Regions from separate parts of the Kitasatospora sp. NPDC004240 genome, predicted to be linked through region 3. Evidence: riboswitches for the same ligand, from Rfam matches in the RefSeq annotation. Region 3 holds a riboswitch; each other region holds the start of a gene.

What was found. A riboswitch is a leader RNA that binds a small molecule or an ion and turns the genes downstream of it on or off. The one in region 3 is predicted to bind S-adenosylmethionine.
Region 1: it holds a riboswitch for S-adenosylmethionine, as region 3 does, so the genes downstream of both, ACWEQL_RS02430 (aminotransferase class V-fold PLP-dependent enzyme) here and thrC (threonine synthase) in region 3, are expected to answer to the same signal.
Region 2: it holds a riboswitch for S-adenosylmethionine, as region 3 does, so the genes downstream of both, ACWEQL_RS35365 (IclR family transcriptional regulator) here and thrC (threonine synthase) in region 3, are expected to answer to the same signal.

The regions. Positions count from the first base shown of each region.
Region 1 covers NZ_JBSGFD010000005.1:24,914-29,115, forward strand. The annotation lists gene ACWEQL_RS02420 (hypothetical protein) at 267-692, shown strand; gene trpD (anthranilate phosphoribosyltransferase) at 845-1,921, shown strand; SAM riboswitch class IV at 2,051-2,167, shown strand; gene ACWEQL_RS02430 (aminotransferase class V-fold PLP-dependent enzyme) at 2,220-3,584, shown strand; gene ACWEQL_RS02435 (Lrp/AsnC family transcriptional regulator) at 3,622-3,903, opposite strand; gene ACWEQL_RS02440 (rhomboid family intramembrane serine protease) at 3,900-4,202, opposite strand, start outside.
Region 2 covers NZ_JBSGFD010000209.1:3,943-8,144, forward strand. The annotation lists gene ACWEQL_RS35355 (helix-turn-helix transcriptional regulator) at 1-136, shown strand, start outside; gene ACWEQL_RS35360 (hypothetical protein) at 177-1,019, opposite strand; gene ACWEQL_RS35365 (IclR family transcriptional regulator) at 1,163-1,876, opposite strand; SAM riboswitch class I at 2,075-2,217, opposite strand; gene ACWEQL_RS35370 (class I SAM-dependent methyltransferase) at 2,324-2,950, opposite strand; gene ACWEQL_RS35375 (SpoIIE family protein phosphatase) at 3,055-4,202, opposite strand, start outside.
Region 3 covers NZ_JBSGFD010000049.1:1,327-5,528, forward strand. The annotation lists gene ACWEQL_RS15710 (alpha,alpha-trehalose-phosphate synthase (UDP-forming)) at 1-185, opposite strand, end outside; gene ACWEQL_RS15715 (glucosyl-3-phosphoglycerate synthase) at 223-1,263, opposite strand; SAM riboswitch class I at 1,424-1,557, shown strand; gene thrC (threonine synthase) at 1,575-2,858, shown strand; gene ACWEQL_RS15725 (MoaD/ThiS family protein) at 2,903-3,181, shown strand; gene ACWEQL_RS15730 (cold-shock protein) at 3,865-4,068, shown strand.

The DNA of each region.
Region 1 (4,202 bases), on a different contig from region 3:
GGGCCTCTTCGACCCTGTTGCCCCGCGTGTCGCTGCGGCCCCGCGGGGCGGCCCCGGGGTAGGGGGGAGGGCCGCCGTCGGCCGTACGGGTGGTCTGCGGGCGCCGGGGTGACGCGCCGTCCTCCGGGAGGGTGAGCCCCGTCGGGGCCCGGCCGCGGCGGCTCGGGAAGGATCACGCCGGAAGGGGCTCCGCGGGCGGTGATCGGGAGTAGCATCCGGATGAGGTGGACGTGGTCCGGATCACACTTCAGAGGAAGCAGGGGCCCATGGCGCACACGACCGACGAGACGCTCACCGTCCTCGTCTACAGCGACGACCGCAACACGCGCGAGCAGGTGCTGACGGCCCTCGGCCGCCGGCCGGCCGCGGACCTTCCCGAGCTCGACTACCTGGAGTGCGCCACCACCCCCGCGGTGCTGCGGGCGCTGGAGAAGGGGGGAGTGGACCTCTGCGTGCTGGACGGCGAGGCGGTGCCGGCCGGCGGGCTCGGCCTCGGGCGCCAGCTCAAGGACGAGATCTACGGCTGCCCCCCGGTGCTGGTGCTGATCGGCCGGCCGCAGGACTCCTGGCTGGCGGCCTGGAGCCGGGCCGACGCGGCGATCAGCCGCCCGGTGGACCCGGTGGCGCTGGCCGAGGCGGCCGCCACCCTGCTCCGCGCCCGCGTGGAGAAGCGGACACCGGCGACCCACTGAGCCGTACGGCCCGCGGGGCGGGCGTCCGGCCCCGCCCTTCACCTGGGTATCTCACTCTTAGAGAAAGGGGGACAGGACGCCACCCCCCGCTCGATAGGCTGGCTCCGCTCGCGGGGACCTCCCGGAGCTCCCTTCAAGAGCTGGAGTCAGCCATGGTGAACGTGAACCCTGCGAACGGCGGTAGCGACCCCGTGCAGGTGGTCCGCACCTGGCCGGACATCCTGGCGGCCCTGCTGGGCGGCGAGGACCTGGACCGGGCGGACACCGCCTGGGCGATGGACCAGATCATGAGCGGCGAGGCCTCCCCGGTGCAGGTGGCCGGCTTCATGGTCGCGCTGCGGGCCAAGGGCGAGACGGTCGACGAGATCTCCGGCCTGGTCGACGCGATGTACGCGCACGCCGAGCCGCTGCAGATCCCCGGCCCCGCCGTGGACATCGTCGGCACCGGCGGCGACCGCGCCAAGACCGTCAACATCTCCACCATGTCGGCGATCGTCGCGGCCGCGGCCGGCGCCAAGGTGGTCAAGCACGGCAACCGGGCCTCCTCCTCGGCCAGCGGCTCCTCCGACGTGCTGGAGAAGCTCGGCATCGCCCTCGACCTGAGCGCCCGCCGGGTGGCCGAGGTCGCCGAGGAGGTCGGGCTGACCTTCTGCTTCGCCGCCAAGTTCCACCCGTCGATGCGCCACGCCGCCCCGGCCCGGCGCGACCTCGGCGTGCCCACCGCCTTCAACATCCTCGGCCCGCTGACCAACCCGGCCAAGGTCACCGCGCACGCCATCGGCTGCTTCGACACCCGGCTCGCCGGGCTGATCGCCGGCGTGCTCGCCCGGCGGGGCTCCACCGCCCTGGTCTTCCGCGGCGACGACGGCCTGGACGAGCTGACCATCACCACCACCTCCCGGGTGTGGGTGGTGCGCGACGGCTCGGTCACCGAGACCGGCTTCGACCCGCGCGAGGTCGGCATCGAGACCGTCGGGATCGAGGCGCTGCGCGGGGCCGACGCCGCGTACAACGCGGAGGTCGCCCGCCGGCTGCTGGCCGGGGAGCGCGGACCGGTGCGGGACGCCGTCCTGCTGAACGCCGCCGCCGCGCTGGTCGCCCTCGACCTCACCGACGCGCCGCTCACCGAGCAGCTGGCGGCGGGGATGGAGCGGGCCGCGCGGGCGATCGACTCGGGCGCCGCCCAGGAACTGCTGCGCCGCTGGTCGGACGCCACCTCCCGGGGCTGACGCGACTCGGGCCGTCCTCGGGCCGTCCCGGGCCGGGGCCCGCGGGGAACGCTCCCCGCGGGCCCCGGTGCGTCCACATGGCGGACATCTGTTTGACCACCCGGTGGACGCGTCCTAGAGTCTTCGCCAGGTCATGAGTGGCAGCGTCAAGCCCCAGCTTGCTGTCCGGCAACCCTCCGTCCGTGGCGGGGTGCCCTGGGTGAGGACCGGGTCACCGGCAATCCGTCCGTGTGACAAGCGCGGACGCCGGTTGACACACACTCCCGGGGTCCTAGGCCCGTAGAAGGAGTGCATCCCCATGTCCCTCGCCACCGCCTCCCGCGCCCCGCTCGCCGTCCTCGGCCACGACGTCCAGGTCCCGCTGGCCAGCGGCGAGAAGGTCACCTACGCGCCGCTCGACTACGCGGCCAGCTCCCCGGCCCTGCAGCGGGTGTGGGACGACGTCGCCGCCTACGCGCCCTACTACGGCAGCGTGCACCGCGGCGCCGGCTACCTCTCCCAGCTGTCCACCGACCTGTTCGAGCAGAGCCGCCGGACCGTCGCCGACTTCCTCGACCTGCGCGAGGGCGACCAGGTGGTCTTCACCCGCGCCACCACCGACTCGCTCAACCTGCTGGCCGGCGCCGTCCCGGCGGGCACCCGGGTGCTCGCCTTCGAGACCGAGCACCACGCCTCACTGCTGCCCTGGGCCCACGCCGGACTGGACGTCACCTACCTGCGCGCGCCGCGCTCGCACGCCGAGGCGGTCGCCGCGCTGGAGACCGCGCTGGCCGCGGCGCCTGAGGGTCCCACGCTGCTCTGCGTCACCGGCGCCTCCAACGTCACCGGCGAGCTGTGGCCGGTCGCCGAGCTCACCGCCACCGCGCACCGCCACGGCGCCCGGGTGGTGCTGGACGCGGCCCAGCTGGCCCCGCACCACCGGGTCTCGGTGCGCGAGCTGGACGTCGACTGGATCGCCTTCTCCGGCCACAAGCTGTACGCCCCCTTCGGCGCCGGGGTGCTGGCCGGCCGCTCCGACTGGCTGGACGCGGCCGAGCCCTACCTGGCCGGCGGCGGCGCCACCCGCACGGTCGCCCGGGAGCACGACGGCTCGGTGGCGGTGCAGTGGCACGCCGGCCCCGCCCGCCACGAGGCCGGCTCGCCCAATGTGATCGGCGCCTACGCCATCGCCTCCGCCTGCCGGGCGCTGGGCGAGGCCGGCTTCGACGCGCTGGAGGCGCGCGAGCGTCAGCTGGTCGACCGGCTGACGGCGGGCCTCGCCGAGGTGCCCGAGGTCAAGGTGCTCAACCTGTTCGGCGAGGGCTCCGCCCGGGTGGGCGTGCTCTCCTTCGTCGTCCAGGGCTGGAACAGCTCGCACTTCTCGGCGGCGCTCTCCGCCGAGTACGGGATCGGCGTGCGGGACGGGCTGTTCTGCGCGCACCCGCTGCTGCGCACCCTGCTCGGCGACGAGGAGGCCGCGCCCTCCGAGTGCGGCGCGCCGGAGCCCTCGCTGCCGGGCGAGCGCAGCCTGAACGCGATCCGGGTCAGCTTCGGCGCCGGCACCCCGGACGAGCACGTCGACCGCTTCCTGACCGCCGTCCGCGCGCTGGTCACGGACGGTGCCGCCTGGAACTACCGCAACGAGGGCGGCCGTTGCGTCGCGGACACCCGCCGGGCGGGCTGACCGCGGGGCCGGCGGGGGATGCCGGAGAAGGAGGCCGCTACTCGTCCAGGCCGAGGGCGAAGGCGGCCTCCAGGTCGTGCTGGGAGTACGTCCGGAAGGCGATCTGGGTCTCGGTGTGCGCCACGCCCGGGACCTTGTTCAGCCGGCCCGGGATCACCTCGGCCAGGTCGTCGTGCCGCCGCACCCTGACCATCGCCACCAGGTCGTAGCCGCCGGTCACCGAGTAGACCTCGCTGACCCCCTCGATCGAGGCGATCGCCTCGGCGATCTCCGGGATGCGGTCCACGCTGGTCTTGATGAGGACGATGGCGGTGATCACTGTTCGGGCTCCTTTGTGAGGTGCCGCCAGCTTAGGCCCTGGGCACTGGCGAGGAGGAAGCCGACGGTGAAGCCGATGACGTGCACCAGGTAGGCGACGCCGGGCTCCGCCGAGCGCACCGACCACCACTGCAGCGAGAACCAGAGCCCGAGCACCAGCCAGGCCGGGAACCGCAGCGGCAGGAAGAGCAGCAGCGGCACCAGGGTGGTGACCCGGGAGCGGGGGTAGAGCCGCAGATAGGCGCCGAGCACCGCCGAGATCGCCCCCGAGGCGCCGATCAGCACCCGGGTCGCGTCCGG
Region 2 (4,202 bases), on a different contig from region 3:
TCTCGACCGCGTCACCGCGGCCACCCCCACCACCGAACCGGCCCCGCCCCGCGACCTGCCGACCCTCCTCCACGGTTCCGCCGCGGCCGACGCCACCCGCCCCGGCGCCCTGACCCCGCTCGCCCCGCCACCCTGAGGCCCCGTCCGCCCCTTCGGGAACACGCCCGGGGATGATGTCAAGGACGCTCGAAGTGCTGGAGCACCCCGCCGAGCGAGAAGCAGAGGGCGCCGGTGAGGGTGCCCCAGTTGGCGATGTCGGCGTTGACGAGGCTGCCGGTGCTGGGCCGGGTGAAGGCCGCGAGGGCCGAGATCATGAAGAGGACCGAGCCGAGCTGGTTCACGGCCACGATCCACCAGCCGAGGCTTCGGCGGCAAAAGCAGGGCCGGCCGTGGCAGATCTCGACGAAGGCGAGGTGGCCGGAGATCAGGAAGAGCACGCAGCCGATGACGTCGGGGGCCCAGATCAGCCGGTTGACCTGCTGGACGCTCAGCCCCTGCAGGAACGAGTCGAGCAGGTTGACGGCGAAGACCAGGGTGCCGGCGAACAGGACGGACGCGCTCAGCCAGTCCACCCGCTTCGGTTCGTAGCTCCACCAGCGCCAGCGGTGGGTGACCAGCCGGCCCTCACCGCCGGGCACGTGGCGGGGCGCGTTGATCACCTGGAGCAGCGAGACGTACCCGCCGGTGTTGAAGAAGAGGCCGCCGGCGAAGTAGATGGAGGCGCAGGTGGTGGCGTCGCCGGAACCGAACTGGGCGACGCCGGCGCCGGCCGCGAAGAGGGCGCCGCCGATGATGAACGCGGTGGCGGCGACGGCGTTGAGCCGGCGCAGCCGGCGCAGGGCGACCTCGTCGGCGCTGGCGTGGTGGCCGGTGCGCGCACCGGGCGGGTGGACCGCGATGAGTCCGCGCCGCCGGGCGAGCCGGGACTCCCACACGGCGGTCCCCCCGCCGGGCGGGCGCCAGGTGAGCCGGGTGGTGAACGGTCCCGCGCCTTCGGCGCGCTGCTCGGGCTGTCCCACGGCCCGAGACTAGACGTCCCGCCCACCCGCCGGCCGGGCGAAACGCCGCGGGCGGGACGGAACCGTGCACCCCCGCCTCGGCGTACCGCACCCGGCCGGGTGCCCCGAGGCCCGGCCCACGGGGCACCCGGCCCGCGGGCCGGTCAGGTCTGGCGCAGGGCCTCGGTCAGGCGGTCGGCCGCCGCCACCACGGCCTGGGAGAGGCGGGCGCCGGGGTGGCGGGTGAGCCGTTCGATCGGGCCGGAGACCGTGACCGCGGCCACCACCCGGTTGGCCGGGCCGCGGACGGGGGCCGAGACGGACGCGACCCCGAGCTCGCGCTCACCGATGGACTGCGCCCAGCCCCGGCGCCGTACGCCGCTCAGGGCGGTGGCGGTGAAGCGGGCGCCCTGCAGGCCGCGGTGGAGGCGCTCGGGCTCCTCCCAGGCGAGCAGGACCTGCGCGGCGGCGCCGACCTTCATGGGCAGGGTGACCCCCACGGGAACGGTGTCGCGCAGGCCGGAGAGCCGCTCGGCCGCGGCCACGCAGATCCGGATCTCGCCCTGCCGGCGGTAGAGCTGGGCGCTCTCCCCGGTGAGGTCGCGCAGATGGGTGAGGACCGAACCGGCCGCCGCCAGCAGCCGGTCCTCGCCCGCGGCCGCCGAGAGCTCCCCGAGCCGGGGGCCGAGGACGAACCGGCCCTCGACGTCCCTGGTGACCAGCCGGTGCTGTTCGAGCGCGACGGCGAGCCGGTGCGCGGTGGGCCGGGGCAGACCGGTGGCGGCCACGAGGCCGGCCAGGGTGGTGGGACCGGCCTCCAGGGTGCCGAGGATCGAGGTGATCTTGTCGAGCACGCCGACGCCGCTCGTGTTGTCCATGGATGGGTACTCCGTCTCAAATCCCGTGAGCAGCGCGACGGCTTCGCCCACGGAGGCTCCGCATCGGGAGCGGGGGGATGGTCAGCGAGGACGGGCCGGGGAAGTCGGCCGATTGCCTGCGCCGGGCACGAGACGAGTACGCGGAAGGGCCGGGGCGGGAAGCGCCCGGGCGAAGGACAGCACAGAGAGCACCGTGTCTCCTCATCTTTCCCGCGCCACAGTGGCGACAGGCCGGAGTTGGCACTGCCCCCGGCCGGCACGGCGCGTACTTCGGACGCCGGGTCGATCGGGGAGTTGCCGGGGCTTCGTAGGGCCGGTCCCTCCACCCCTCTGGATGATTCGCGAGGAACCATACAAGATTCCCCCGGCGGCCCGCCAAACCTCCCCGGTTCTCACACCGGACGCCGCGCCCGTCCGGCCGCCGCCACGCCCGTCACCCGGGACCGTTCAGGCGGGTGAGACGGCGACTCCCAGGGAGTCGGCCCCCAGCGCCTTCGGGGCGCCCTTCTCGTAGAACACGTCGAGATCGGTGATGACGAAGCCCGCCCCGGTCAGCATCTCGGCGACCGGCCGGGTCAGGTGGCAGCCGCCGAGGAGCCGCTGCTCCAGCGGGTCGAGCCGTCGCTGCCAGCGCCGTACGGCCTCGTCGCCCTCCGGGGCCAGGCCGTGCTCGACGAAGTGCAGCGTCCCGCCGGGCCGCAGGACGCGCCGCACCTCACGCAGCGCCGCCCCGGCGTCCGGGACGGTGCACAGCGTCCAGGTCGACAGCGCCGCGTCGAAACTGTGGTCCGGGAACGGCAGCACCTGACCGTCCAGGCCCCCGCGCTCCACCCGCACCGGGGTCGCCGCCACCCGTTCGGCCGCCAGTCGCCAGCCCACCTCGGAGGGGTCCACCGCGGTCACCCGGGTCACGGCCGCGGGATAGAACGGGACGTTCAGCCCCGAGCCGAACCCGATCTCCAGGACATCGCCCTCCAGGCCCTCGCAGACCCTCCGTCGCAGGTGCGCGGCCTCCTTCGTCCCGCAGGCGACGTTGACGATCCGCGGCACGACCTGATCGGCGTAGAACCCCATCACGACCTCCAGCCCTCAGGGCCAGTCTGGCACCGGCCCCGACGACCCTCCTGTCTCCCGCCACCCGATCTCCCGCCCCCGGTCGCCGGCGGCTCGATGTCCGGCTACTCGATGTCCGGCCATTCGTCGAGGGGCCAGGCCATCGGGACCTCCGGCTGCAGGAACTGCTCGGCCCAGATGATCTTGCCTGTGGGGGTGTAGCGGACGCCCCAGCGTTCGGCGAGCCGGGCGACCAGGAACAGCCCGCGGCCGCCCTCGTCGTCGGCGACCGCGTAGCGCAGGTGCGGGGCGGTGCTGCTGGTGTCCGAGACCTCGCAGATCAGCGTGCGGTCGTACAGCATCCGCACCGTGATCGGACCGCTCGCGTAGCGGATCGCGTTGGTCACCAGCTCGCTGAGCACCAGCTCGGTGACGAAGCCCGCCTCCTCCAGGCCCCACTCGGCGAGCTGCCGGGTGGCCTGAGCACGGGCCTGCGCCACGGCCGCGGGCGTCGGGGCCACCTCCCACTCCGCGGTCCGGTCGGGCGCCAGCACGCGGGTACGGGCGACGAGGAGGGCGATGTCATCGGTCTGGCGGGCGGGCAGCAGGGTGCCTAGCACGGCCTCGCAGACCTCCTGGGGCGACCGGCCGGGGTGGGCCAGGGAGGCGGAGAGCACGTCCAGGCCGATGCCGATGTCGCGGGTGCGGTCCTCGACGAGGCCGTCGGTGTAGAGGACCAGGCTGCTGCCCGGCGGCAGCCGCACCTCCGCGGCCTCGAAGGGCATGCCGCCCAGGCCGAGCGGCGGACCGGCCGGGAGGTCGAGGAACCCGGCCGCGCCGTCCGGTTGGACGACGGCCGGCGGCGGATGCCCCGCCCGGGCCATGACGCAGGTGGCGGCGGTGGGGTCGTAGATGGCGTAGAGGCAGGTGGCGCCGGTGATCGCGGGCGTCCCGTCGACCGCGGCCGTCTCCTGGTCGATGTGGGTGACCAGTTCGTCCAGGTGCCCGAGGAGCTCGTCCGGCGGCAGGTCGAGCGAGGAGAAGTTCTGGACCGCGGTGCGCAGCCGGCCCATGGTCGCGGCCGCGTGCAGGCCGTGGCCGACCACGTCGCCGACGACGAGGGCCACCCGGGTGCCCGGCAGCGGGATCACGTCGAACCAGTCACCGCCGACGCCCGCCTGCGCCGGCAGGTAGCGGTAGGCGATGTCGAGGGCGCTCTGCTCGGGCAACGCGCGCGGCAACAGGCTGTGCTGCAGGGTGACGGCCATCGTGT
Region 3 (4,202 bases):
GCGCAGACCCAGACGGCGTCGGGATCGTCGATCGCGGACAGGCCGGAGACCAGGCCGCCGCCGCCGCGCCGCAGGGTCAGCGTGCCGTCCGCCGCGGCGCCGAACGACACCGGTCCCCGGTTGGAGGCCACCAGCACGGGGGCGGTGCCGGTCGGACTCGAACGTTCGGTCGTGAGATCGCCCATGGTTGGAACCTTGCCGGGGGGCGGGGTCGGCAAACGCTCAGAGCACCGGGTGGCGGCCGGTGTACTCGGGGACGGTGTGCATCGGGGGCCGCTCCAGGGCGGTCACCGGGTGGCTGTGGGCGGTGAAGGTACGGGTCAGCGGATCGCGGGTGAACTGGGTGAGCAGCGGGTGCACCAGGTCGGCGGAGGCCTTCAGCCGGTGGGTGCGGTCGAGCCGCTCCAGGGCCGTGCGGTAGATGGTGGCCGCCATCCGTCCGAGCGCCTGGCCGTCCTGGTGGCGGTGGTGGCGGACCCCGACGTCGACCTGGGCGAGGGCGTCCAGACCGGCGGTCTCCAGCGCGTCCACGAGCAGGCCGAGCTCGACGCCGTAGCCGGTGGGGAACGGCAGCCGCTCCAGCAGCGAGCGGCGGGCCGCGTACTCGCCCCCGAGCGGCTGGACGAAACCGGCGAGTTCCGGCCAGTGGAGGTTGAGCAGGGGGCGGGCGACCAGTTCGGTCACCCGGCCGCCGCCCGACGGGATGACCGTGCCCTCCCCCGCGGCGGAGCCGCTCGATGTCACCTCCAGCGGCCGGTCGTACATGGCCTTGACCAGCTGGATCCCGGGATCGGTGAGCAGCGGGCCGACGATGCCCGAGACGAAGGCGGGGTCGAACTCGCGCAGGTCGGCGTCGACGAAGCAGACGATCTCGCCACGGGTGACCAGCAGCGAGCGCCAGAGCACCTCGCCCTTGCCGGGGGCGGCGGGCAGCCGCGGCAGGATGTCGTCGCGGCGCACCACCCGGGCCCCGGCGCCGGCGGCCGCGGCGGCGGTGCCGTCCGCCGAACCCGAGTCGACCACCACCAGCTCGTCGACCAGCGGCAGGCGCTCCATCAGCTCGCGCCGGATGGTGCGGACGATGTCGCCGACCGTGGCCTCCTCGTCCAGGGCGGGCAGGACCACGCTGACGGTGCCGGCGCGGCCGGCCGCCCGCTTGGCGTCCAGCAGGGTGCGCACCGGACGGTCGGCCGCGCTCCAGGAGCGGCGGCGCAGCCAGGACGCCACCTCCGGGAGGAGCTCGGGTGTCGGTTCGGCGGGCACGGGCACACTCCTGAGGATCGCTGACTCTGCTCGGGTGAAACGGTCCATCTCGCGTGGCGGACGGTCCCTTTCGGCATTGACGCCTTCGGATACAGTCTTCGTACAGCGGTCGGACCTTCGCACGCCGGGGTCACCGCTGAGCAGGACCACAACTTCACAGAGCTCATCCAGAGGGACTGAGGGAACGGCCCGTTGACGTCCCGGCAACCTTCTCGCGCGGCTGTCGTACAGGCCCCGGCGGGACAGGTGCCAATTCCGGCCCGTGGCGCGCCCGCGTCACGGGGAAGATGAGGAGAGAGGCCTCCGCCATCATGGCTATCGACACTGCCGCACCCGTCAGCACCGTTGACCTCGGCCCCGCCGCCGCGCTGTCCTGTCGCGAGTGCGGCACCCGGTTCCCGCTCGGCCCCAGCTTCGCCTGTCTGGAGTGCTTCGGTCCGCTGGAGATCGCGTACGACTTCGGGAGCGAGGCCGCCGAGGAGCTGCGCAAGCGGATCGAGTCCGGTCCGGCCTCCATCTGGCGCTACGCCCCGCTGCTGCCCGTCCCGGCCGACGTCGCCTCGAAGCCCAACCTGAACCCCGGGTGGACCCCGCTGGTGAAGGCGGACAACCTGGGCCGCGAGCTCGGCTTCACCGCCCAGCTGCACATCAAGGACGACTCCGGCAACCCGACCCACTCGTTCAAGGACCGCGTGGTCGCCTGCGCGATCGAGGCGGCGCGGGCCTTCGGCTTCACCACGCTCTCCTGCTCCTCCACCGGCAACCTGGCCGGCGCGGTGGGCGCGGCCGCCGCCCGGGCCGGCTTCAAGTCCTGCGTCTTCATCCCGCACGACCTGGAGCAGGGCAAGGTCGTCATGGCCGGCGTCTACGGCGGTCAGCTGGTCGGCATCGACGGCAACTACGACGACGTGAACCGCTTCTGCTCCGAGCTGATCGGCGACCCGGCCGGCGAGGGCTGGGGCTTCGTCAACGTCAACCTCCGCCCGTACTACGGCGAGGGCTCCAAGACGCTGGCGTACGAGATCTGCGAGCAGCTCGGCTGGCGGCTGCCGGAGCAGATCGTCATCCCGATCGCCTCGGGCTCCCAGCTCACCAAGATCGACAAGGGTCTGCAGGAGCTCATCAAGCTCGGCCTGGTCGAGGACCGCCCGTACAGGATCTTCGGCGCCCAGGCCGCCGGCTGCTCCCCGGTCTCGGCCGCGTTCAAGGCCGGCCACGACGTGATCCGGCCGGTCAAGCCGGACACCATCGCCAAGTCGCTGGCGATCGGCAACCCGGCCGATGGCCCGTACGTGCTGGACATCGCCCGCCGCACCGGCGGCGCGGTCGAGGACGTCACCGACGCCGAGGTGGTGGCCGCGATCAAGCTGCTGGCCCGCACCGAGGGCGTCTTCGCCGAGACCGCGGGCGGGGTCACCGTCGGCGTGCTGAAGAAGCTCGTCGAGACCGGTCAGCTGGACCCGGCCAAGGAGACCGTCGCGATCAACACCGGCGACGGCCTGAAGACCCTGGACGCCGTCTCCGACGCCGGCATGACCACCGTCATCCGGCCGTCGCTGGAGTCCTTCCGGGCCGCCGGCCTCGCCTCCGTCTGACCTTCCCCGCCCCGCTCCGCCCCCCAGCTAGGAGAGCCACCGCCATGAGCGCCAACGTCCGCATCCCCACCATCCTGCGCACCTACACCGGCGGCGCCGCCGAGGTGACCGCCGAGGGCGCCACCCTCGGTGAGGTCATCGCCGACCTGGAGAAGAACCACGCGGGCATCGCCGCCCGCCTCCTGGACGACACCGGCAAGCTGCGCCGCTTCGTGAACGTGTACGTCAACGACGACGACGTGCGCTTCGCCGAGGGCCTGGCCACGGAGATCAAGGACGGCGCCGGCGTCTCGATCATCCCGGCGGTGGCCGGCGGCTGCTGAGGCCCCGGTGACGGTCGGGCCTCTCGGCCGGGTCGGCCCTCTCGGCCCGGTCGACCTCGTTGTCCGGCCGGCTCGACCGGCCTGACCGGCCGGTCGCTCCGATTGGCCTGATCGATGCGGTCCGCCGGCCCGGTGCATTCGGCCGGTTCGGTTCCGTTCGACCTGTTTGACCTGTTGAGCCGTCTTCACGTCCGGAATTGCACTCTCCGGACGTGAAGGCGGCTCGTCGTATTGCGGCGTGAATTTTTAGTCGCCCCGGTCGGAGTAGAGTTTCGCCCGGAGGGGAACGGGGCGCCCCCGCCCCGTCCGGCGGGCGAGACCCGCGTCCGCCCCGAAGCCGTGAATCATGTCAGGCGGATGTCAGAATTCATGAGGGGATTTGGGTAATTCGCCCGCCATGTCCGGGACGGAATGCCGAGTTCACCCGGTTCTGGCCCGACCTGTCCCTTGATGGACCGAGCGAATTCGTATCGGCTGGGCCTGTTGCAGAGGGCGTCTATCCGGATACATTCAGCCGCGGTCGACGCAATCACCCGTTCACCGGAGTCCGTCCGGGGCCCGGCCGGGGATCGCGGTGTGCAGGGCTGCGCTCAGGGGGGGTTCCCCGGGCCGGCCTCAACCAGACCCGGGCCCGCAGACCTGCGGGCGCGTGAAGGGCCAGCACAGCACTAGGGGAGTTCGGAATGGCTCAGGGCACCGTCAAGTGGTTCAACGCGGAGAAGGGCTACGGCTTCATCGCGGTCGACGGTGGTGCGGACGTCTTCGTCCACTACAGCGCGATCCAGATGGACGGCTACCGCACCCTTGAGGAGGGCCAGCGGGTCGAGTTCGAGATCTCTCAGGGACAGAAGGGCCCGCAGGCGGACATGGTCCGCGCGGCGGTCTGAAACCTTCCGGCTCCAGGAGTTCGGCTCGGCCCACCGGCTGGTGGACCTCTCGCTTCGCGACGGGCCCGTACGTATCGGCGTACGGGCCCGTCGGCGTGTCCGGGGTGCCTCCGCCCCCGGGCCCGCGCGGTGTC